3 regions of the Oerskovia enterophila genome follow, and region 2 is predicted to be linked to each of the others. Evidence: riboswitches for the same ligand, from Rfam matches in the RefSeq annotation. Region 2 holds a riboswitch; each other region holds the start of a gene.
The links. Region 2 has a riboswitch for S-adenosylmethionine ahead of ACIPWA_RS15610 (hypothetical protein). Riboswitches for the same ligand answer to the same signal wherever they lie in the genome.

Region 1 (7,716 bases), 480 kb from region 2:
CGACGGCGCACCGGCGGGTCAGCGGCCAGCGTAGACCCGCGCAGGACCGCGGCCCGACGGCGTCCCGTACGTGACGTCGTCGGGTCGCCCGCCCGCGAGCGCGGCCCGCGAGCCCACCTCACGCCCCGCCGGGGACGACGAGAGCGGCGCGCCCCGCGCGTGCTCGAGGCACACGGGGACGCACCGCTCCTGGTCGTGCGGGCAGTGCCCGGGCCGGCTCAGCGGCCCGTCAGGACGACCGTCAGATGACGCCCTGGGCGATCATCGCGTCGGCCACCTTGGTGAAGCCTGCGATGTTCGCACCGAGCACGTAGTTGCCCGGCTCGCCGTACTCGTCGGCCGTCTCCTCGCAGCGCGAGTGGATGCCCTCCATGATGTGCGCGAGGCGCTCCTCGGTGTACTCGAACGTCCACGCGTCGCGCGAAGCGTTCTGCTGCATCTCGAGGGCCGAGGTCGCGACGCCGCCTGCGTTCGCGGCCTTGCCGGGCGCGAAGAGCACCCCGGCCTCCTGGAGCAGGGCCACGGCCCCCGGCGTGGTGGGCATGTTGGCGCCCTCCGCGACCGCGAGGACACCGTTGGCGACGAGCTGCTTGGCGTCCTGCTCGGTCAGCTCGTTCTGCGTGGCGCAGGGCAGGGCGACGGTCGCGGGGACGTCCCAGATGCTGCCGCCCGTGACGAGGCGCGCACCGGGGCGACGCTCGACGTAGTCGGCCACGCGTCCGCGCTCGACCTCCTTGATCTGGCGGAGGAGCTCGACGTCCACGCCTGCCTCGTCGACCACGTAACCCGACGAGTCGGAGAACGACACGACGTTCGCGCCGAGCTGCTGGGCCTTCTGGATCGCGTAGGTCGCGACGTTCCCGGAGCCCGAGACGACGACGCGCTGGCCGTCGAAGCTCTGACCCTTGGTGCGCAGCATGTGGTCGGCGAAGAAGACCGTGCCGTAGCCCGTGGCCTCGGTCCGCACGAGCGACCCGCCCCAGCTGATGCCCTTGCCCGTGAGGACGCCGGACTCGTAGCGGTTCGTGATGCGCTTGTACTGGCCGAACAGGTAGCCGATCTCGCGGCCACCCACGCCGATGTCGCCGGCCGGGACGTCGGTGTACTCACCGATGTGGCGGTAGAGCTCGGTCATGAACGACTGGCAGAAGCGCATGACCTCGCCGTCGGACCTGCCGCGCGGGTCGAAGTCCGACCCGCCCTTGCCGCCGCCGATGGGCATGCCGGTGAGCGAGTTCTTGAAGATCTGCTCGAACCCGAGGAACTTGACGATGCCCAGGTAGACCGACGGGTGGAACCGCAGACCACCCTTGTACGGGCCGAGAGCCGAGTTGAACTCGACGCGGAACCCGCGGTTGATCTGCACGCGGTTCTTGTCGTCGACCCACGGCACGCGGAAGATGATCTGGCGCTCGGGCTCGCAGATGCGCTCGAGCACGGCGGCGTCGACGTACTGGGGGTTCTTCTGGAGCACCGGGCCGAGCGAGTCGAAGACCTCGCGCACCGCCTGGTGGAACTCGGCCTCACCAGGGTTTCGGGCGAGGACCTCGTCGTAGACGGAGTGCAGACGACTATCCATGAAGTGCTCCTCGGCAGGGCTGGCTCTTAACTGCACCAGGTTACGTACGTGTAAACACGGCCGTACTCCTGTCCCACTCTGAAAGACGGCAGGCTCACGACCTGGGACATCGCCGTTGCCCGGGGCCACTTCCCGTGGCGCGCCCCGGACCCGGCTAGCGCGGGCGGCGGCCGGGCCGCGTCCCGGCCAGCACCCCGCGGGACGGCACCCGCCAGAGCCCCGACCGCGCCCCACCCTGGCCCCGCCACGAAACAACCGTCCACGCCGTGAGAAATCTCGACCGGATCGGTACAGATTCGCGCCGACCGGGCTATACCCCTACCCAACGGTCACGAGCACCAGCGCCAAGCCCCGGCTCGCTGGTCAGCAACCCCTCCCACGACGGGGTGCTCCGGGAGATGACCTGGTCGCGCCGGCACCGGCGCGGCAAGCGTGCAGCACGACGACAGCGAGGACACCATGACGCAGCACCAGGCACCGCCCACCGACCCAGCCGACAGCGCCCTCGGCTCCCGACCCGGCCCTGCCGACGGCTCGCCCCTTCCGCCCCGGCCCGCCGTGGTCACCCTGGTCGGCAACCCGCGCCCGGGGTCACGGACCCTGGGCGCGGCACAGGCCGTCGCGGCCCGGGTCGCCGACCACCTGGGCCTCGCGGCCGGGCCGGCAGAGGCGGGTTCGACAGACCCCGCGAGCTCCCCGGGCAACCCGACCACCGCGACCATCGACCTCGCCGAGATCGCGGCCGAGATCCTGACCCCCGTGCACCCGCGTGCGGACGCCGCGCGCGAGATCGTCGCGGGCGCGACCGTGCTGATCGTCGCGACGCCCGTCTACAAGGGCTCGTACACCGGGCTGCTCAAGGCGTTCCTCGACCTCTACGGTCCGGACGGCCTGGCCGGGGTCGTCGCGGTGCCGGTCGTGGTGTCGGGCAACCCGGCGCACGCCCTGGCCGGCGAGGTGCACCTGCGCCCGCTCCTCGTCGAGCTCGGCGCGACGGTCCCCGCGCGCACGCTCGCCCTGCTGGACTCCCAGCTGAGCGAGGCCGAGCTCGCGAGCACCGTCGACGCCTGGCTCGACCGTGCGGGAGGCCCGTTGCTCCGGGCGGCGAGCGCCGCCGTCGGGCAGGACGTCCCCACCCACCAGACCGCCCCCGAGCTCGCCGAGGTGACCCGATGACCGCCGACCCCACCACCCGCTCCGACGTCGCGGGCCTCGCCGGGCTCGAGGCCCTGCTCCACGAGCAGGACGAGCCCCAGCTCAGCCCCGACGCCTACAAGGCCGTGTTCCGGCAGCACCCCGCGGGCGTCGCGGTCGTCGCGCTGCACCACGAGGGGCGGCCCGTGGGCTTCACCGCGACGTCGGTCATCTCGGTCTCGGCCGCGCCGCCGCTGCTCGCGTTCTCGCTCGCGTCGACGTCGTCGTCGTGGCCCGCGATCTCCGCGGCCCGCACGGTCACGGTCAACTTCCTCAGCGCCGACCAGGACGACGTGTCGGCGCGCTTCGCGACGAGCGGGATCGACCGCTTCGCAGCCGGCGGATGGTCACCGCTCGACTCCGGGGAGCCCGTGATCGACGGCGCGCTGTCCTGGGTGCGCGGGCGCATCATCCAGCGCACGCCCGTGGGCGACAGCTACCTGGTCTCGTTGCGCGCGCTCGCGTCGGGGACGCGCAGCGACGCGACGCCGCTGGTCTACCACGACCGGTCCTACCACCGGATCGGGGACCACTCGGCCCTCTGAGGCCACGGCAAGGGCGAGGGGCCCGACGGCGGTGCGCACCGCCGTCGGGCCCCTCGTCCTTGTCGTGGGTCGGCTACCAGGTCCAGCCGCGCGCGCTGAGCTCGAGCTCCTCGCGCAGCCGCTCGTCCTCGTCGCTGCGCAGGCCCGCGGCGAGCGGGTCCGCGTCGACCTCGAGACCGCTGAGCCGGCACGCCTCGCGCAGCAGGGCGTCGTACGCGCCCTGCGCGGCGAGGTAGTGGTGCGCCCGGGCGTAGACGCCCGGGTCGTCCTGGACGTCGCGCAGCTCGTGCGCGAGCTGGCCCAGGCGGATCTGGAGGCCCAGCGCCACGAGGGGGTCGGGTGCCCGACGGCGCCGGTCGCGCCAGGTGGTCCGGTGCGGCCGGAGGGGAGGGAGGACGTCCACGGGGGGTCGGTCGTGGCGCACCGTGAGCCACGCGATGACGGCGACTGTCGCCGCGCCCACCACGCCGGAGATCACGAGAAGCCACATCGTCGGAGCCTTCTTCCGCGCCCCTGCGCGCCGCGCACGTGCCCGCAGGACACTTCCAGCCTAGGACGTGTGGGAGCGCTCCGCCAGGGTCGGGGACGGCCACGTGGCCCTGCGCGGGAGACGGGAGGCGCCCGCCGGGACCGGGGTCCGGGCGGGCGCCTCTCGCGTCTCGTAGGGCATCGCCTGGCGACGCCCCGTGCTAGCCCGCCGTGAACCCCTTGGCCCGGCGGGCGTCGGCCGGGCCCCACAGGTCGGTCTTGACCTCGGCCCTGACGAGCGGCACGACCTCCTCCGCGAACCGGCGCAGCACGTCGTCCTGCCGCGCCGGCTCCAGGAGGTGGTTGATCGAGACCGACTGCAGGTCGTGCCCGTAGCTCTGGTGGTAGTCGAGGATCTTCTCGGCGACGCGCTCGGGCGAGCCCACGAGGGCCGGGCCGCGCTCGACGGCCTCCTCGATGGTCCGGAAGCTCGTGACCTTGCCGACCGCGGCCGGGTCGTGCTTGCGCAGGTCTGCGCGCGCGACGGCTCCCTCGTAGATGGGGCGGAACTCCTCGATCGCCTGCTCGGTCGTGTCCGCGAGGAACAGCCCGCCCGAGCCGGACCCGACGAACCCGTACGCCGGGTCGTGGCCCGCGGCCGCGTACTGCTCGCGGTAGTGGTCGATCAGCACCTGGTAGTTCTCGCGGGGCTGGAACGCGTTGGCGCTCACGATCGGGTCGCCCCACCTCGCGGCGAGCTCGACCGCGAAGCGCGAGGTCGCGGACCCGTGCCAGATCCGGAACGCGCCGTCGTACGGGCGGGGCAGGGTCGTGGCGCCCTGCAGGTCGGGGCGGTGGCGGCCCTCCCAGTCGACCTCCTCACCGCTCAGGAGCAGGCGGAGCAGCTCGTAGTTCTCCTCGAGGTACTCGTACTGCCGGTCGATGTCGAGGCCCAGCAGCGGGTACTGGAGCGCCTCGTTGCCCTTGCCGATGACCATCTCGAACCGGCCCCGGCTGAGCTGGTCGATCGTCGCGTAGTCCTCCGCGACGCGGATGGGGTCCAGCAGGGACAGCACCGTCACGCCCGTGCTCAGCAGGATGCGCGACGTGCGCGCGGCGATCGCCCCGAGGATCACGGTGGGCGACGACGACAGCACGTCCCCCGCGTGCCGCTCGCCGACCGCGAACGCGTCGAGGCCGAGCTCCTCCGCCAGGACCGCGGTCTCGACGACGCGTTCGAGTCGGTCGGCCGCGGGCACGGCCTCGCCCGTGACGGGGTGGGGCGGGTTGAAGACGATGTCGAGGACCTGGAAACGCACGGATGCTCCTTGGTGGGGGTGGGGTGTGCCGCGATAGAGGGCGGGCGTCGAGGTAGAGGGCTCGGGCCCTCTACCTCGACGGGTGCCCTCTACCTCGCGGGGAAGGAGGCTCAGGCCGCCTGCGCCGACGCCGCCTCGGCGTCCCGCTTGGCGACCTCCTCGCGCACGATCGGGATGACGTAGCGGCCGAAGTCGGTCGCGTCGTCGAGCAGGTCGTAGCCGCGCGCCGAGATGATGCGGACGCCCAGGTCGTAGTAAGCGAGCAGCGCCTGCGCGACGGTCTCGGGCGTCCCGACGAGAGCGTTCGAGTTGCCCGCGCCCCCGGTGGCCTTGGCCGTCGCGGTCCACAGGGCCGTGTCGAACCGGTCGCCCTGGGCCGCGATCTCCAGGAGGCGCTGCGAGCCCGCGTTCTCGGGCTTGTCGATCGGGTGGCGACGGCTCAGCACGCCGCCCGCCGCGGCCTTGCGCTCCTCGATCCGGTCGAGCACGCGGTGGGCCTTCTCCCAGGCCAGCTCCTCGGTCGCGCCGAGGATCGGGCGGAACGCGGCGTGGATGCGCGGGGGCGTGGAGCGCCCGGCAGCCGCGGCCTCGGTGCGGACGCGCTGGATCTGCTCGGCCGTGCGGTCGAGCGGCTCGCCCCACACCGCGTAGATGTCGGCCTCGGCCGCACCGACCTTGAACGCCGCGTCCGAGGACCCGCCGAACGAGATGGTCGGCGTGCGCCCCTCGAAGGGCTTGGTGTCGAGCACGAAGTCGTCGAGGTCGTAGAAGCTCCCGTGGTGGTCGAACGGCTCGGCGCTCGACCAGGCCTTCTTGACGATCTGGATGTACTCCTGGGTGCGGGCGTAGCGCTCGTCCTTGGTCAGGGTGTCTCCCTCGCGCCGCTGCTCGTGGTCGTTGCCGCCCGTGATGAAGTGGACGGACAGGCGACCCTCGGAGAGCTGGTCGAGGGTCGCGAAGGACTTGGCCGCGAACGTCGGGTAGGAGACGTTGGGGCGGTGCGCGAGCAGCAGCTCGACCGTGTCGAGGCGGGCCGCGGTCCAGGCCGCGAGCGCCGACGGCTCGGGTCCGCTCGAGCCGTAGGCGAACAGGACACGGGTCCAGCCGTTGTCCTCGTGGGCGCGCACGATGCGCTCCAGGTACTGCTTGTCGAACGGTGCGGTCGTGCGGGACGTGGTCTCGGAGGCGTCGCTCGTGGTGGCGATGCCGAGGAACTCGACGGGCATGGTCTTCTCCGGTTCAGGTGGGGTGGGGATCTCGGCAGGCACGCACCACCTCAGCGGGACGGTGGGCGCGGGTGGGGTGCCCTGTGGCGGACGAGCGGTCAGGGTGACTGCGGGGCGGGAGCCTCGACGGGCGGGAGGTCCAGGCCGTACGCGTGCAGCCGCCCGCCGCCCTCTCCCTCGATCACGCGGGTCTCGCGCTCGGGCAGCCGCCTGAACCCGAGCGCCTCGTAGAGCCGGTGCGCCCGGGTCATCTGCGGACCCGAGTTCATGACGACCCGCTGCGCCCCCTGGGCACGAGCCACGTCGAGGACGTGCCGCGTGAGCGTCGTCCCGACCCCCCGTCCCCGTGCGGCGGGGGCGACGCCGAGGAGGCGGAAGTCCAGCTCGCCGTCGAGCGCCAGGGGTGAGATGTGCCGACCAGGCGGCGGGGTCGCGACGGTCCCGAGCAGCGCTCCGGTCTCGTCGTCGACCGCGACCCACACGTCGTGCTCGGCCGCGCGGCTCGCGACGTCTCGCAGCACGTCCCGGTACGACTCCGAGATCGTGTACTCGAACCCGTACGCCGCTTCGAGCAGGTCGGCGACGGCCTCGTGCTCGGCGGGCGTCACGAGCCGGACGGTCACCCCGGCGCCGTCCCCGGGCGACCCTGCTCCTCCGTGACGGCTCTCGTCCGGGCGAGCGGCGCCGTCGGGCGCCCTGCCCCCGTGACCGTCGCGGCGCGCCGACTCGACGAGGCGGGCGACGCCGTCGGCCACCTCGCGCACCCGCTGGGCCCGGCGCGAGGACTCGCGGGGGTCGGCCAGGCCGTCGGGCGGGTTCCCGACGCCCGCGCGCGACGTGGTGGGCGCGCTCATGCGCGCTGCCGGACGGGCTCGTGCGGGCCCGACGACGCCGGCTCGCCCGCCGCGTCCTGCGCACCCGCGCCCGGCTCGGCCGGGAGGCCCGCGTCGCGCCAGGCGGGAAAGCCGCCCTCGACGTGCGAGACGTTCGTGTAGCCGCGAGCGGCGAGGGCCTCGGCGACGGGGCCCGAGCCACGCTCGGAGCCGCAGACCACGACGATCGGGGTGTCGAGAGAGACTGCGGGCGCCGCGACCGAGCCGAAGATCGCGTCGAGGTCCTCGCGGTCCGTGACCGTGGCGCCCGGGATGGCGCCCGCGCTCGCACGGCCTCCCGCGCTGCGGACGTCGACGAGGAAGGCTCCGGCTGCGACGCGGTCGCCCGCGTCGGTGGCCGGGGTGAGCAGGGGCTGGTGCTGGGTCATGTCGTCTCCTGGGTCGGGTGGTGCAGGTGGTGCTGCTGCCGAGGTAGAGGCCTCCCGTCGAGGTAGAGGTCTGGAGCCCTCTACCTCGACGGGTTCCCTCTACCTCGCGAGGGCTGGTTCGCGG
Region 2 (7,716 bases):
GGGGACGTCTCGATTCGGCAGAGGTGCAGGTGGGGGGCGTCCGAGGTCAGGACGGATACTGCGAGAACGCGGCCGTCGCGGGGTCGGAGCCCAGGCGTGCGTCCGAGTCGAGCCCGTCGATCGCGGCGACCTCGTCGGACGAGAGCTCGAACCCGAACACGTCGATGTTCGCGGCGAGACGCTCGAGGTTCACCGACTTGGGGATGACGACCCGTCCGCCCTGGACGTGCCAGCGCAGGATCGCCTGGGCCGGGGTGACGTCGTGGGCCGCGGCGACCTTCGCCACGACGGGGTGGTCGAGGTCGGCCCCCCGCCCGAGCGGCGAGTACGCCTCGACCGCGATGCCCGCGGCGAGCGTCGCGGCCTGCGTGGCGCGCTGCTGGTACGTCGGGTGGACCTCGATCTGGTTGACGGCGGGCACCACGTCGGTCTCGGCGAGGAGCCGCGCGAGGTGGTCGGGCAGGAAGTTGGACACGCCGATCGCGCGCGCCGCGCCGTCGGCGTAGAGCTTCTCGAACGCCCGCCAGGTCTCGACGTAGAGGTCCTTGCTGGGGACCGGCCAGTGGATCAGGTACAGGTCGACGACCTCGAGGTCGAGGGCCTCGCGCGAGTCCTCGAAGGCCTGGAGGGCGGACTCGAACCCCTGGTCGCCGTTGCGCAGCTTCGTCGTCACGAAGACCTCGTCACGGTGCAGCCCGCTCGCGCGCAGAGCCGCGCCGACCCCGGCCTCGTTGTAGTAGCCGGCCGCGGTGTCGATGTGCCGGTAGCCCGCCTCGAGCGCCTCCTCGACGTTCTGCTGGGTCGCGTCGTCGGGCACCTTGAAGACGCCGAGGCCGACCTGCGGGACGGTGACGCCGTTGTTCAGCACGACGCCGGGGACCTGGGAGGGAGAGACCATCACTCAGTTCTACCCCGCGCGCGGCGGTGGGCACCACCCGCCACGTGGCGGGTGGTGCCGCCTCGCACGCCTCGAGGGGCGACTGCGGCCGGGTACGTGACGCGTGCGCGGCGCGTGAAGGTCGTGGAGCCCCTGGGGCGGCCGTGCGAGGGATCGAGGCGGACGCTGTGGCGCTCGCCTCATCGGCCCGTCCGGGCGCGACGCGCACCGTCCCTGCGTGGCACGGTGGCCTGATGTCCCCGCACGCCTCCCCGTCCCGCGGTCTGCCGCCGGGCGGTTCCTCCCCTGCGCGCCCGCAGAACCGGGTCGTCCGGGTCGTCGCCGTCCTCGTCGCCCTGCTGGTCGTCGCCGCGGGCGTCACGTTCTTCCTGACGCGCGCGTCCGCACAGCCGTCGGCACAGCCCTCGCCCACCCCGTCACCGACCGCGACCCCGGTCCCCGCCGAGCGGGTGGACCCGCCTGCGGTGCTCGACCCGACGTTGGTCGAGAACCTCGAGATCCACCAGGAGTCGACCGCGGACACGGGCGACGCCCGCTCGATCTCGACCGTCGCGATCCCTGGCGAGCGCTCGCTCGCGCGGGCGTTCGGTCGCTTCGTCGACGCGACGACGCAGGCCTACGAGGCCGCGGTCGACCCCGCCGCGACGGGCAACGAGCTCAACGTCGGCTGGGACCTGGTGCTCGCGCAGGGCGACGTGCTGGGCGTGCACGCCTCGACCTACGCCTTCACGGGCGGGGCGAACGGGGAGGTCGGCAGCCAGACGTTCTACACCGACCTCCCGCGCGCGACCACGACGTGGTCGGCCGACCTGCTCACCGCGGACGGCCGCAAGCAGGCCGCGGAGTGGGTAGGAGCGGCGCTCACGGCCGCGGGGCTGGGGTTCGGCGAGCCTGTGCCGTCGTCGGAGGACACGTTCCGGGACGTCCGTCTCGGGCCCGACGGCGCAGCGACCCTGGTCTTCTCGCCCGGCCTGGTCTCGGCACGGGCCGACGGGGAGCTCGCCGTGCGGCTCGAGCCGGACGCGACCCGGTCCGTCCTGTCGGCCGTCGGCAAGCAGCTTGCCGAGGTCGCGGCGAGCGGTGCGCCGTTCGTGGGGATCGCCCCGCCCCCTGTCGAGGAGCCGCCCGTGGCCGCACCGCCCCCCGCCTCGCCCGACGCGCCGGACTGCTCGGTGCTCAAGTGCATCGCCCTGACCTTCGACGATGGCCCCGGCAGGTACACGTCCCAGCTCCTCGACACCCTGGCCGAGAAGCAGGCCAGGGCCACGTTCTTCCTCGTCGGGCGGTCGGTCCAGGCGAACCCCGACCTGGTGCGCCGCGAGGTCGCGGAGGGGCACGCCGTCGGGAACCACACGTGGTCCCACCCCGACCTGTCGAAGCTCGGCACCGACCAGATCTCGCAGGAGCTGCAGTCGACCGCGGACGCGGTCGAGGCCGCGTCGGGCGTCCGACCCACGCTCGTACGGCCCCCGTACGGCGCGACGAGCGATACTGTGACGAGTGTCCTCTCCCAGCGCAACGAGCCGGCGATCCTGTGGAACGTCGACACCGAGGACTGGAAGAACAAGGACTCGGCCATGACCTCGGAGCGGGCCCTCGCAGGTGCCCGACCTGGGGCGATCCTGCTGATGCACGACATCCACGCCTCGACCGTGTCGGCCGTGCCCGGCATCGTGGACAGCCTGCGGGCTGCTGGTTACACGCTCGTGACCGTGCCCGATTTGCTCGGTCATGACCTGGTTGGGGGACACAAGTACTTCAATCGTTAGCAACAGGGGTAGCACAGTCGGAGTAACCCCTGTACCGTTACCGGTGAGATTGCAGTGCCTCGCTTGTCCTTGCGCAACGGCCCCATGCCACCGCGAACCTTGTTACCCAAGAGTTGACGACGAACACCGTGATGTTCGGCTCCAGATCATGGAGCTGTTTGAAACTCTAGAAGGAGATCCCCATGGCATTGGGAACCGTGAAGTGGTTCAACGGCGAGAAGGGCTACGGCTTCATCGCACCTGAGGACGGCAGCGCCGACGTGTTCGCGCACTACTCCGCCATCCAGACGCAGGGCTTCCGCTCGCTCGAGGAGAACCAGCGCGTCGAGTTCGACGTGACGCAGGGCCCCAAGGGCCCGCAGGCGGAGAACATCCGCCCGCTCTGATCTCACTCGCCTCCGGGCGTAGCTGATCATTGAACGAGTGCCCCCGACCGGTTCGCCGGTCGGGGGCACTCGTGCGTCCAGGACCAGGTACCCCTGTGCCTGGTCCTGGACGCCGTGGTAGAACTGAGAACGGTCCAGAGGACCAGCGAACCGCCCTCCGGCGTGCTGGTCCGGCAACCGCGCGACGCGCACGGTGCTCCCGGAGGAAGACCCGCCCCCACGCCCGTGGGGGAAGAGCGAGCAGCCCCACGCCGCAGCGCTCGTCCTCGTGCCCCTCGCCCTGGGCTTCGCCCGGGTGGGTGCCCGCACGCGGGTGAGCTCCGCCGTCGGGCCGGAGAGAAGGAGCACCATGGCCCAGCACGTCATGGAACGCCGGGCGAGCACCGCCCCCTGTCCCGTACCGACCGTGTGCGACCGGTACGACACCGGGCACCTCCTGCACCCCGTCCACGCACGCATGCTGGGCAACCGGCCCTGGGGCTGGCGTGACGGCACGGTCCGCGCGGTGCGACCGGTCGACGGAGGCGTCGAGGTCGTCGTCGAGTACACGACGGGTGAGGGGGCGTGCCGCGTGTGGCACCACACGGGGCTCGACCTGGCCGACGGGCTGACCGTGCGCGTGCACGAGCAGTACCACGCGCTCGAGCTCGCGGGACAGCCGCTCAACGTCCGGCTCCTGGGTGGGGTGGGCTGCGTGCCGGAGCCCGCTCCCCGCTGAGTGCATGGTTCGGCAGCGGCTCGCCGGGCGTGTCGCTGCCGAACCACGCACTCGACGGAACGGAGGGGCGGCGAACCGCGTTGAACCGGTGAGGGCACCCGCCCTCGACGGTTCGACCAGAAGGACACGCTCATGGGATTCCTCGACCGCCTCCTCGGCCGCACCCCGCAGGACGAGGGGATGCCGCGCCGCCACGCGACCTACGACGGCCACGAGTCCCCCGTGTACGGCACCCCGCCCCCCGCTCCGACGGGTCCGGGGCGCAGCGAGGACGACGTCGCGATCGACCGCTACCGCTACCTGCTGCGCACGGCTCCCCCCGAGGCCGTCGAGCAGGCGCACACCGAGGCGTTCGAGCGGCTCACGCCCGAGCAGCGGCGCCGTGTGCTCACCGACCTCGGCGAGAACCTGCCGCCCGCCGAGCGTGCGACCTCCGACGACCCGCAGTCGCTCGCCCGCATGGCGACCCGCGCCGAGATGCGCAATCCCGGCACGCTCGAGCGGTCGTTCGGCGGCCGGCAAGGGGTCGGCGGCCCGGGCGGGCCCGGCATGGGCTCGATGATCGGCTCGAGCATGCTCGGCACCATCGCGGGCGTCGTGATCGGCTCCGCGGTCGCCAACATGATGTTCGGCCCGATGTTCGGCGACCCGACCGCGAACCTCGCGAGCGACGGCGGGGCGGGCGGCGAGGGGGATCCCGGGGCGACCGAGGCCGACCCTGGAGCGGGCGACACGGGCGGAGAGGTCACCGAGGCCGGAGGGGACCTCGGCGGTGACTTCGGTGGGTTCGGCGACTTCGGTGGTGGGGACTTCGGAGGGTTCGGGGACTTCTGAGCCCTGACCCGCCGTCGAGTGCGTGATGCGGCAGCGACTCGCCCGGCGTGTCGCTGCCGCATCACGCACTCAGCGGAAGCTCGGCCGCTACCGAGCGGCCCCCGACTGGCACAGCCCGATGAACGCGCCCAGCTCGGCGAGCTCCTCGGGGTGCTGCGGCAGGTAGTCGGTGAGCCGGTGCGAGCGGACCACGACGGCGCACCACTGGCCCCGCGAGACCGCGACGTTCACGCGGTTGCGCGACAGCAGGAACTCCATGCCGCGCGGCACGTCCTCACGCGCCGAGGCCGTCATCGAGACGATCGCGACGGGCGCCTCCTTGCCCTGGAACTTGTCGACCGTGCCCACGCGCACGTCCCCCAGCCCTGCGGCCTGGAGCGCGTGCCGCACGGTCCAGACCTGCGCGTTGTAGGGGGCCACGACCACGAAGTCGTGCTGGTCGAGCGGGCGCGAGCCGGTGGGGGCCCCAGCGTGGGAACCTGCGGCACCCCCACCCCGCCCGCCCGGGTACCAGGTGGTCCCGAGCAGCGCCTGGACCTGGCGCACGATCTCCTGGGCCTCCTCGACCGAGGAGACCGCGTTCCCGGCGTGCTCGACCTCGACCACGTGCACGCCGGGCTCGACCCCCACGAGCAAGCGTTCGCCCGCGGCCGCCTCGGCGTGCAGCAGGCCCTCGTACGCGAGCTCGGACACCGCGTCGCACAGCGCCGGGTGCATGCGCCAGGACCGCGCGAGGAAGTAGCCGTACTCCGGTGGCAGCACGTCGTGCCCTCCGCCGGCACGGGTCAGCCAGCCGAGGGCCGACTGGTCGACCGGCTCGGGGTGCTGCCCCTGCGAGACCTGCGGGAGCTGCTGCGGGTCGCCCAGGAGCAGGAGCCGCTGCGCGGCCCGCGAGACCGCGACGGTGTTCGCGAGCGAGAACTGCCCGGCCTCGTCGATCACGAGCAGGTCGAGCTCGCCGTCGCCGAACCGCTCGACGTGCGCGAAGTCCCAGGCCGTCCCGCCGATCACACCGGGACCTTCCGCGACGAAGGCCGAGGTCTGCGCGGAGTCCACGAGCCGCCAGGGGACGAGCCGCGAGCCCTCGGGCAGGTCCGCCGCGGCGACGTCGTCGGCCAGGCCGGAGCCCACGTCGCGCCCGACCCTCGACACGTCGCGCCCCTTGGGACCCGAGGCCTTCTTGCCCACGCGGTCCGCAGCGACGCCGCCCTTGCTGATGACTCCCGCGAGGACGTTCTCGACGACGTCGTGCGACTGCGCCACCACGCCCACGCGCCAGCCCTCGGCGACGAGGCGTCCGATCACCTTCGAGGCGAGGTGGGTCTTCCCGGTGCCGGGAGGGCCCTGGACGCCGAGGTACGACCCGTCGAGGTCGCGGACGGCGTCCGTGACGGCGTCGATGTACCGCTCGGGGCCGTCCGCGAGGGCCGGGAGCGGGCCGCCCGACGACGTGCGCGGCGGGCACCTGCGCAGCAGGTCGAGCGCAGGGTGGTCGGGAAGCACCAGCGGGGCCTCGACCCCACCGGGGTTCTGCCCCTGCACGAGCGTCGCGAGCGCCCGGATCGAGGCCTCCTGCTGCGGTGTGGGCAGCACCTGGCCCACCGTCAGCGCCATGGGCAGCACGTCGTGCGTGGCAGCCCCCTTGGGGACGGGCATCCGCACGTCGAGGACGTCGACCTCCCGGCCGCTCGCGAGCCGCCCGCGCTCGACGCCGTGCACGCGCACGCTCCCCGTCGACCAGCGCACCGCGCCGTGCGCGGGCTCGATCCCGTCGGGAGCGGGCCCCTCGAAGAGCGCGGTCGCGCCCTCGTAGCCCGCCTTGAGCTCGGTGCCGTCGGGCAGCTCGCCGAAGAGCCGCAGACGACGCGACGGGTTGCTGCGCGGCGTCGCCCGGGCCCAGTCCTCGATCACCTCGGCCCGCTCGACGACGAAGTACGACCGGGGCGTCTGCCACTCGTCCACGGGGTCCTTCAGCCGGGAGAAGTACTCCTGCCAGAAAGGCTTGGCCTCGCGCCAGTAGTACCCGACCCCTGCGCCGAGGAGCGCGACGGCCTCCTCGTCGTCGGTCCGCCCGGCCCCCGAGCGGCCGTCCACGCCGCCCGCGAGCCCCCGCACGTCGAGCTCGACCTGCTCGGCCTCGGCGCGCTTGGCCCGGCGCGCCACCTCGGCGTCGCTGAGCTCGAGGGCGGGCGGCAGGTCGTCCTCCCACCCGTTGCCCGCCGGGGGCGTCGTCCGTACGTCGCTCGTCGCGGGGGCCGTGCGTCCGGCGAGGCCCAGCAGGAACTCGTGCAGCCGCAGGGTCGAGAGGCAGTCGTACTCGTTGTAGTCGGCGATGCCGCGCAGCAGCCTGGCCGCCTCCTCGTCGTCGCCCGCGTCGCGCGCGGCGCACCAGGTCGCGTAGGCCACGACCGACGCGGCGGCGTCGGTCACGTCGCCGCCGCGGAGCTGGTCGCCCATGTACAGCGGTTCGAGCTTCTTGATCGAGTACGACGGCGCCGAGACCTTGAGCGAGTGGCGCACGGTCGCGTAGAGGTCGACGAGCACGCCCTGGCGCAGGAGGTCGTCGACCTCCTGCTCGTAGACCCCGTGGCGGGCCGCGATCGACAGCAGGTGGGTCTTCTCGTACGACGCGTAGTGGTAGACGTGCAGCCCGGGGTACTGGGCGCGTCGCTTGGCCAGGTAGTCGACGAAGTCGACGAGCGCCTGCTTCTCCTGCTCCAGGTCGTGCGCCCAGAACGCGTGGAAGGGTGGCGCCTCTCCCGAGGTGCCGGGTCGCTCGACGAGACCGAACAGGTAGTCGATGTTCCACGTGATGTCGCCGGTCGCGGGGTCCGTGACCGACCACAGCGGGTCGCCCTCGAAGTCGAAGAACACGTCGCCCGGATCCGGCGGGGGCAGGGCGCGCAGCGGCGCGGGGTCGACGACCACGTAGGAGAGCGTGTGCTGCTCCGTCCGGGCAGGTTCAGGGTCCCCCTCCCCCGGCACCACCTGCGTGCTCCACGTGACCGACCCGCTGGGACCGGGGCCCAGGCCCGGCACCTCGCCCCCGTCCGCCGGCACGTCGACCAGCCCGGCCTGGAGCCGGGCCTGGACCCGCAGCGTCTCGAAAGT
Region 3 (7,716 bases), 430 kb from region 2:
CCGTCCGAGTTCCCGCTGCCGCGGATGTCGACGCGCACCGACGCGTACCCGTGGCCCGCGTAGTACGGGTGGCGCTGCGCGTCGCGCGGGGCGGTCCAGTCGGACAGCCGGTAGGGCAGGTACTCCAGGATCGCGGGGACGGGCGTGGGGTCGACCGGTCGCCAGACGCGCGCGGCGAGGCGCGTCCCGTCGGCGAGGGGTATCCAGTGGTCCTCGACCGTGGTCTCGAACGGGAGCTCGGTCACGTACCGCATGGTCATTCCTCCGGTGCTGGGTGGTGCGGGTGGTGCAGTCGTTCGGGTGGTGCAGTCGTTCGGGTGCTGCCGGCGTTCGGGTGCTGCCGGTGGCGCGCACCGGTCAGTGGACGGGGTGCATGGTTCGTCTCATCCAGGGCGAGAGGACCAGGACGACGACCGCGACGAGCACCGCGACCGCGCCGTTGAGCGTGAAGTAGAGGCCGTCGGGGATCTCGCCGTAGAAACGGACGGTCTGCGCCTGGATGCCGTTCGCGAGCGCGATCGACAGGAACCACACGGCCATCGACTGGCTCGAGAACGCCGCGGGGGCGAGCTTGGTCGTCGCGGACAGGCCCGTCGTCTGGAGCAGCACGTCACCGAGCCCCAGCAGCAGGAGCGAGGCCAGGAGCCACCACACGGCGATCTTCCAGTCGCCGCTCTGCCCCGTCACGGCGGGCACGAGGACCAGGTAGGACAGGCCGCCGAGCAGCGCGCCGATCGCGATCTTCTTGGACGCGTGCGGCTGCCGGGGCCCGAGCCAGGTCCACAGCGCCGCGACCACGGGCGCGACGAGCACCTCGACGCCGCCCAGGAACGAGCTGAACCAGGCCGCGGGGGCCTGCCACCCGAAGATCGTGCGCTCGACGTGCTGGTCGGCCAGCAGGATCAGGACGCTGTACGCCTGGAACAGCACGAAGTTGAACGCGACCGACGCGAACCACAGCACGAGGAACGGCCGGAGCCGGCCGCGTTCCTCGCCCGTCACGCGGGGGCTGCGGAACATGACGGTGAAGTAGACGATCGGGGCGGCCATGGCGACCACGGTCAGCGCGTCGACGACGCCCGCGATGCTGAGGCGCCCCACGAGCGCGAGCCCGACGGCGAGGATCACCACCCCGGCCGCGACCCCTCCCAGGATCCACAGGGTCCGGCGCATCACGGCCGGAGGCAGGGGCGCCTCGGGGCCGCGCCCGTGACCCGGGATGTGCCTGCGTCCCACGACGTACTGGACCACTCCCGCGGTCATGCCGATCGCGGCGGCAGAGAACCCCCAGTGCCAGCCGACGTCGGCGCCGAGCCACCCCGTGACGAGAGGACCGAAGAACGCCCCGACGTTGATGCCCATGTAGTAGAGCGCGAACCCCGCGTCCCGGCGCTCGTCCGTGGTCGAGTAGAGCTTGCCCACGAGGGTCGACACGTTGGGCTTGAGCAGCCCCGTACCCAGGCTGATGAGGACCAGGCCGAGCCACGTCGAGAGCTCGGCGGGGATCGCCATGGTGTAGTGCCCGCACGCGATGAGGATCCCGCCCCACAGGACCGCGCGGTACGAGCCCAGGACCCGGTCCGCGATCCACCCGCCCCCGACCGAGACCAGGTAGACCATGGTCCCGTAGCCGGCCGCGATCGAGGCGGCCTGCCCGGCCTCCATACCGAGCCCGTCGTCCGCGACGGTCGCGGTGAAGAACAGCACGAGGATGGCCTGCATCCCGAGGAACGAGAACCGCTCCCAGACCTCGAGGCCGAACAGGGTCGACAGGCCTCGCGGGTGCCCGAAGAAGGCTCTGTCGTCCAGGTCGACCGCGGGTCCTGCCGGTCGTGCGTCCTCGGTCGTCAACAGCCCTCCAGCGGTCGGTGCGCCCACCGCAGGCTCGCGGAGGCATCCTTCCAACCTAGGCAGGTTCGTCGCCCGAGGCCACAGGGACGCCCCGGTGGCGCCGTCAGACGACCCGGTCGAGGCCCTCCAGGCGCGCGAGCCGGTCGAGCAGGCCGTCCCGGACGGCCGGCCACTCGTCGGCGAGGACCGAGAAGTAGGCCGTGTCGCCGCGCGACCCGTCGGGCGCGACACGGTGGCTGCGCAGCACCCCCTCGGGTACGGCGCCGAGGCGCTGGATCGCCGCGATCGAGCGGGAGTTGCGCGCGTCGGCCCGCAGAGCGACGCGTTCGACGTCGAGCACCTCGAACGCGTGCCGCAGCAGCAGGTACTTGCACGCCGGGTTGGTCACGCCGCCCCACCAGGGACAGTCGTAGAAGGTCGAGCCGAGCTCGACGCGGCCCTGCGAGGGCGACCACTCGTAGAGCGAGGTGCTGCCGCGGACGGACGTGGCGCCGTCGGGCCCCTCGCCGGGGACACGCGGCCCGACGACGGCCCACGCCAGGCGCCCCGGCGCCGCCACCGCGTCGCGCACGTAGGCGGACATGGCGGGCGTCCCGCGCGGCGTGGGCGACGACATCCCTGCCCACAGGGCGTCGTCGACGAACGCCCCCAGCTCGGGCGCGTGCTGCTCGCCGAGCGGCTCGAGGCGCAGCCCGAACCCTTCCAGGACCGTGACGTTCTCCATGCGGTCATCCTGCCGGACAGGACGTGAGGATCTTGTGAACCGCCCGTCCCCCGAGATGCGAGTCGCCCGGGGGCCTGCCTACGGTCGAGACGAACCAACCACCACCGAGGGAGGAACCCCATGGGACTGGGAGACAAGATCAAGCACGGTGCCGAAGAGGCCAAGGGCAAGGTCAAGGAAGGCGCCGGCAAGGCGACCGGCAACGAGAAGCTCGAGGCCGAGGGCCACGCCGACCAGGCGAAGGCCAACGTCAAGCAGGCCGGTGACGACGTCAAGGACGCCTTCACCAAGGACTGACCGCAGACGAAGGACGCCCCGGGACCCGTACGGGTCCCGGGGCGTCGCTGTGGACGGGGGAAGTTCTCAGAGGGCGACGGCGGGCGGCAGGGCCGTGACCGAGCCGACGGCCTGACCGGCCGCCTCGGCGACGTGGTCCGCGACCGGCGGGACCACCGACAGGAGCGGCGTGGTCACGGGCTCGCCGGCGGCGGACATCTCGACGGGGCCGAGCACCGGGACGATCCGCGGGCTCGTGATCCGCGCGAGCAGGCCGAGCTCGACGCCCGCCCACTCGTGCGCGAGGATCGAGAAGCACACCGAGTCGGCACGCGTGCCGTCGGGGGCCGTGCGATGACCTCGCATGACGCCCTCCTCGTACGCGCCGAGGCGACGCATCGCGGCGAGCGAGCGCGCGTTGCGCGCGTCCACCCGGAAGCCCACGCGGTGCACGTCCCACGACTCGAACGCATGTCGGAGCAGCAACCATTTCGAGACCGGGTTCACGAGGCTCCCCCACGTGGAACGCGCGTAGAAGGTCCGCCCGATCTCCACGCGCCTGTCGTCGAGCGACAGGTCACGGAAAGCGGTGCTCCCCACCACGAGACCCGAGCCCGCGTCGACGACGGCGAAGGCCGTCAGCGCCCGGGTAGCCCGAGTGTCCTCGATGAAGTTCACCATCCCGACCTCCCCCGCAGGGAGGGTCGTACTCATACCCGCCCACATCGTCGGATCGACGATCTGAGCCAGCGCACCGGCGTGCGCGACAGCCAGGGGTTCGAGGCGGAACCCGTGGCCTTCCAGGACGACATCGTGCTGCACAGCGCATATCAGAACACACGCGGGCGTCGCCGCCAAGACCACGGAGCGGTCGTTCGTGGGCGACGAGGTGACGCACGGGTGAACGTTGCGCTCCGAGGAGTGTCTCCGCAGGTCAGAGGGCCCGTCAGGCCGGCGCCGGACCGCACCCCACGGCGGCCGTGATGTTGCCGACCGCGGCGGTCGCGAACAGCCCGGAGAGCCCTGCGACCTGGAGCAGCGGACGAGGGTCGTCGCTCACGACCCAGCAGCCGTCGACGACCTCGTACCGGGCCTTGGCCCCCTCGCCGACGTAGGCGCGCAGCGCCGCGATCAGGCGCTCGATCTCCTCGCCCGTGGTGCCCACGCCGATCGACGCCCGGATGGCACCGGCCGGGAATCCCAGGCGGGCCAGGAGCGGGTGCGCGCAGAACCGGCCGTCACGCACGCCGATGCCGTGCTCGGCCGACAGGTAGGACGCGACGAGGCCCGCGTCGTGGCCGTCGACCGAGAAGGTCACGACGCCCACGGGGTCCACGGCGTCGGCCCAGGCGCGGACGACGCGCACGCCGTCGATCTCCTCGAGCCCCTCGACGAGACGGGCACGCAGCTCGGTCTCGTGCGCGACCAGCACGCCCGGCTCGAGCGCCGCGAGCGCGTCGCACGCCGAGGCGAGCGCGACCGCGCCGATCACGTTGGGCGACCCGGCCTCGTGCCGCGCCGGGGCGCTCTGCCACGCGGTGCCGTCGAGCGTCACGTTGCGCACCGCGCCGCCCCCGGCGAGGTAGGGCGTCCCGGCGTCGAGCCAGTCGCGGCGCCCCACGAGCGCGCCCGCACCGAACGGCGCGTAGGTCTTGTGGCCCGAGAACGCGACGTAGTCCACGTCGCTCGCGGCGAGCGAGACGCCCCGGTGCGGGACGAGCTGGGCGCCGTCGAGCAGGACCCGCGCTCCGGCGTCGTGCGCCGCGGCGACGACCTCGGCGAGCGGCAGCGACTCGCCCGTGACGTTCGAGGCCCCCGTGATCGCGACGAGCGCGTACGGGAAGCGCGACAGCTCGGCGCGCAGCCCGGACAGGGTCTCGGCGACCGTCGCACCGCCGACCAGGACCGTGGCCCCGCCCGTGCGCTGCCACGGCAGGAGGTTCGCGTGGTGCTCGACGTCCAGCACGAGCACACGGCCCGGCGAACCGTCGGCCTGGGCCGGGACGCAGCCCGCGAGCAGGTTGAGCGAGTCCGTGGTGTTGCGCGTGACGATCGTGACGTCGTCCTCGCGGGCTCCGACGAACGCGCCGATGGTCTGGCGCGCGGCCTCGTAGAGCGCGGTCGACACCTGGGACAGGTAGCCCGCGCCGCGGTGCACGCTCGCGTAGAGCGGCAGGACCTCGTTGACGCGGTCGGCCACGACCTGCAGCGCCGGGGCCGACGCCGCGACGTCGAGGTTGGCGTACGGGACGCTGCGCCCGTCGACGAGGGGGACCAGGGTGTCGCTGCCCACGACGGGCAGCACGGCACACGAGGTAGGGGCTTCGATGACTGCGTGTGCGCTCATGGCACGTCCTCCGGTGGTCGTCGGAGTTCGCCCTGCGGCCCCTCCGCGCTTGCCCCCCTCCTTGTAGAGAGGGACCTGGTCGTCACCCGGGGCACCCCGCCGCGGAGGAGGGTTGCCGGCCAGCAAACCGGGGTTTTGCGCTGGCACTCATGACCTGGTGTCAAGGATGGGCGAGGCCCGCAGAGCGTGTCAACCGGTGGGCACGGCGTCTCGGATGGTGGGCAGAGGGTGCCTGTCAGGCGGGCGAACCCGCTCAGCGAGGCGACGCGTCCGCGAGCGCCTGAATGTGTCGCGCGTCGGCCCGGTACATGGCCGCGTGCTCCCGGAAGTCGTCCCGCCCGGTCGCTGACGCCCTCTCGTCGGTGAAGGCCGCGAGCTCGTCGAGCCGCGCGACCACGACGGTCAGGACCTCGCGACGCGAGTACCGCATCCCGTACGCGGCGACCAGGGCGTCGAGCCGCGCCAACGGGTCCAGCCGCCCGACGACGTCGGCTCCCTCCCCGTCCCCGGCGTCCGCCACGAGGGGCACGAGCCGGTAGCCGAGGTAAGCCAGGTCCCAGATCCGGGGGCCGGGGCTCGCGGTATCGAAGTCGATGAGCCCGACGACGACCCCGTCGCGAAAGACCAGGTTGTACGGGGCGACGTCGTTGTGGCACACGACCTCGGCGGGCTCGTGTGGTGCGCTCTGCCAGACGGGTGGCGCGGGCGCGTCGCCCGCGGCGAGGAAACCGACGCTCGCGTCGTGCACGCGCCGCAGCAGCGCGCCCGCGTCACGGAGCACCGACTCGTCCCAGACCCACAGGGGAAGGGGGTAGTTCGCGACGTCGCCCGGGAGGTAGGACAGGACCTCGCGCCCCTGGTCGTCGGTCCCCAGCGGCTCGGGCACCTCGGTGACGCCGCTCGCCCGCAGGTGCGCCAGGAGGGCCTGGACCGTGGGTGTCCACGGCCCGGCGGTCCGGCGGACCGTGTCACCGCTCCGCACGACGGTCGAGGAGTTGCCCCCGGTCAGGACCTCCTCGGGCGGGCTCTGCTCACGACCGCCTGCCGTGAGATAGAGGGCTTGCGTCGAGGTAGAGGCCCCGAGCCCGCTGTCTCGACGGGAATCCTCTACCTCGTGGCGGCGCGCAGGGTGCTCCATGCGCAGCAACCTATCCCCTGCCCACCCTGCGAGACACCCGTTTCACTCCGTGGGAACGGTGACGTACGATCCGACGCAACCATCCAGAGCGGCTGAGTGACTTGGCACGATGACGCCGCAGCAACCCCCCGGTGACGGGCGAGGGTGCTACCGCCACGACCGATGGAGGATCACCATGAGTGCCCCCGACCGCGCGACCGCTGCACCGGTCCCCGACGCCCGGCCCGCCGCCGGCTACGCCGGCGACATCACGCCCCAGCAGGCGTGGACCCTTCTCCAGGCCGACCCGCACGCCGTCCTCGTCGACGTCCGCACCGACGCCGAGTGGCGCTTCGTCGGCGTCCCCGACCTGTCCTCGACGGGCCGCGAACCGGTCCTGACCCAGTGGGTCACGCTCGACGGCCGGCCCAACCCGTCGTTCGTCACGGACCTCGCTGCGGCCGGCGTGACACCCGAGACCCCCGTCGTGTTCCTGTGCCGCTCGGGAGCCCGTTCGATCGGCGCGGCCAAGGCCGCGACCGCCGCCGGCCTGGGCCCCGCGTACAACGTCCTCGAAGGCTTCGAAGGAGCGCTCGACGGCGCCGGTCACCGTGGTTCCGACGGCTGGCGCGCAGCGGGCCTCCCCTGGAAGCAGTCGTGAGCGCCGGCACCGGGGACGGCGTCCTGCGCATCCCCGCCGGGATCCCGGGCGGCTCGGGCCGCGGCCCGCTGCCCCGCTCGGTGCGGCCCGACACCCTCGCGGTGCGCGGCGGCCACGCTCGCTCCGACTTCGAGGAGACGAGCGAGGCGCTCTTCCTCACGCAGGGCTACGTCTACGGGAGCGCCGCCGAGGCCGAGGCCGCCTTCGCGGGCGAGGTCGACCGCTTCATCTACTCGCGCTACGGCAACCCGACCGTGCACACGTTCGAGGAGCGGCTGCGACTCATCGAGGGCGCCGAGGCCTGCTACGCCACGGCGTCGGGCATGTCCGCGGTCTTCACGTCGCTCGCGGCCCTGGTCGGTTCCGGGTCGCGCATCGTCGCGGCCCGCGCCCTGTTCGGCTCGTCGCTCGTGATCTTCGACGAGATCTTCGCCAAGTGGGGCGTGCGCACCGACTACGTCGACGGTCACGTGCTGTCGCAGTGGGAGGAGGCGTTGTCGACCCCCGCGGACGTCGTCTTCTTCGAGACCCCGTCCAACCCCATGCAGGACGTGATCGACGTGCGCCGCGTGAGCGACCTCGCGCACGCGGCGGGGGCCGTCGTCGTGCTCGACAACGTGTTCGCGACCCCCGTGCTGCAGAAGCCGCTCGAGCTCGGCGCGGACGTCGTCGTGTACTCGGCGACCAAGCACATCGACGGCCAGGGACGCGTGCTCGGCGGCGCAATCCTGGGGTCCGAG

Region 1: linked by a shared signal. The riboswitch ahead of ACIPWA_RS13690 (NADPH-dependent FMN reductase) and the one ahead of ACIPWA_RS15610 (hypothetical protein) in region 2 are both predicted to bind S-adenosylmethionine.
Region 3: linked by a shared signal. The riboswitch ahead of ACIPWA_RS13935 (aminotransferase class V-fold PLP-dependent enzyme) and the one ahead of ACIPWA_RS15610 (hypothetical protein) in region 2 are both predicted to bind S-adenosylmethionine.

The regions. Positions count from the first base shown of each region.
Region 1 covers NZ_JBIVFZ010000004.1:139,084-146,799, forward strand. Annotated here, with positions in the region: gene gdhA (NADP-specific glutamate dehydrogenase) at 242-1,579, opposite strand; SAM riboswitch class IV at 1,907-2,018, shown strand; gene ACIPWA_RS13690 (NADPH-dependent FMN reductase) at 2,039-2,755, shown strand; gene ACIPWA_RS13695 (flavin reductase family protein) at 2,752-3,318, shown strand; gene ACIPWA_RS13700 (hypothetical protein) at 3,392-3,808, opposite strand; gene ACIPWA_RS13705 (LLM class flavin-dependent oxidoreductase) at 4,008-5,105, opposite strand; gene ACIPWA_RS13710 (LLM class flavin-dependent oxidoreductase) at 5,216-6,373, opposite strand; gene ACIPWA_RS13715 (GNAT family N-acetyltransferase) at 6,430-7,185, opposite strand; gene ACIPWA_RS13720 (rhodanese-like domain-containing protein) at 7,182-7,592, opposite strand; gene ACIPWA_RS13725 (LLM class flavin-dependent oxidoreductase) at 7,692-7,716, opposite strand, start outside.
Region 2 covers NZ_JBIVFZ010000004.1:616,428-624,143, forward strand. Annotated here, with positions in the region: gene ACIPWA_RS15595 (aldo/keto reductase) at 47-898, opposite strand; gene ACIPWA_RS15600 (polysaccharide deacetylase family protein) at 1,132-2,667, shown strand; gene ACIPWA_RS15605 (cold-shock protein) at 2,850-3,053, shown strand; SAM riboswitch class IV at 3,185-3,296, shown strand; gene ACIPWA_RS15610 (hypothetical protein) at 3,403-3,771, shown strand; gene ACIPWA_RS15615 (hypothetical protein) at 3,904-4,605, shown strand; gene ACIPWA_RS15620 (TM0106 family RecB-like putative nuclease) at 4,693-7,716, opposite strand, start outside.
Region 3 covers NZ_JBIVFZ010000004.1:191,065-198,780, forward strand. Annotated here, with positions in the region: gene ACIPWA_RS13910 (CocE/NonD family hydrolase) at 1-254, opposite strand, end outside; gene ACIPWA_RS13915 (peptide MFS transporter) at 358-1,851, opposite strand; gene ACIPWA_RS13920 (GNAT family N-acetyltransferase) at 1,955-2,575, opposite strand; gene ACIPWA_RS13925 (CsbD family protein) at 2,696-2,872, shown strand; gene ACIPWA_RS13930 (GNAT family N-acetyltransferase) at 2,939-3,715, opposite strand; gene ACIPWA_RS13935 (aminotransferase class V-fold PLP-dependent enzyme) at 3,798-5,198, opposite strand; SAM riboswitch class IV at 5,239-5,353, opposite strand; gene ACIPWA_RS13940 (phosphotransferase enzyme family protein) at 5,452-6,336, opposite strand; SAM riboswitch class I at 6,413-6,505, shown strand; gene ACIPWA_RS13945 (rhodanese-like domain-containing protein) at 6,512-6,976, shown strand; gene ACIPWA_RS13950 (O-succinylhomoserine sulfhydrylase) at 7,000-7,716, shown strand, end outside.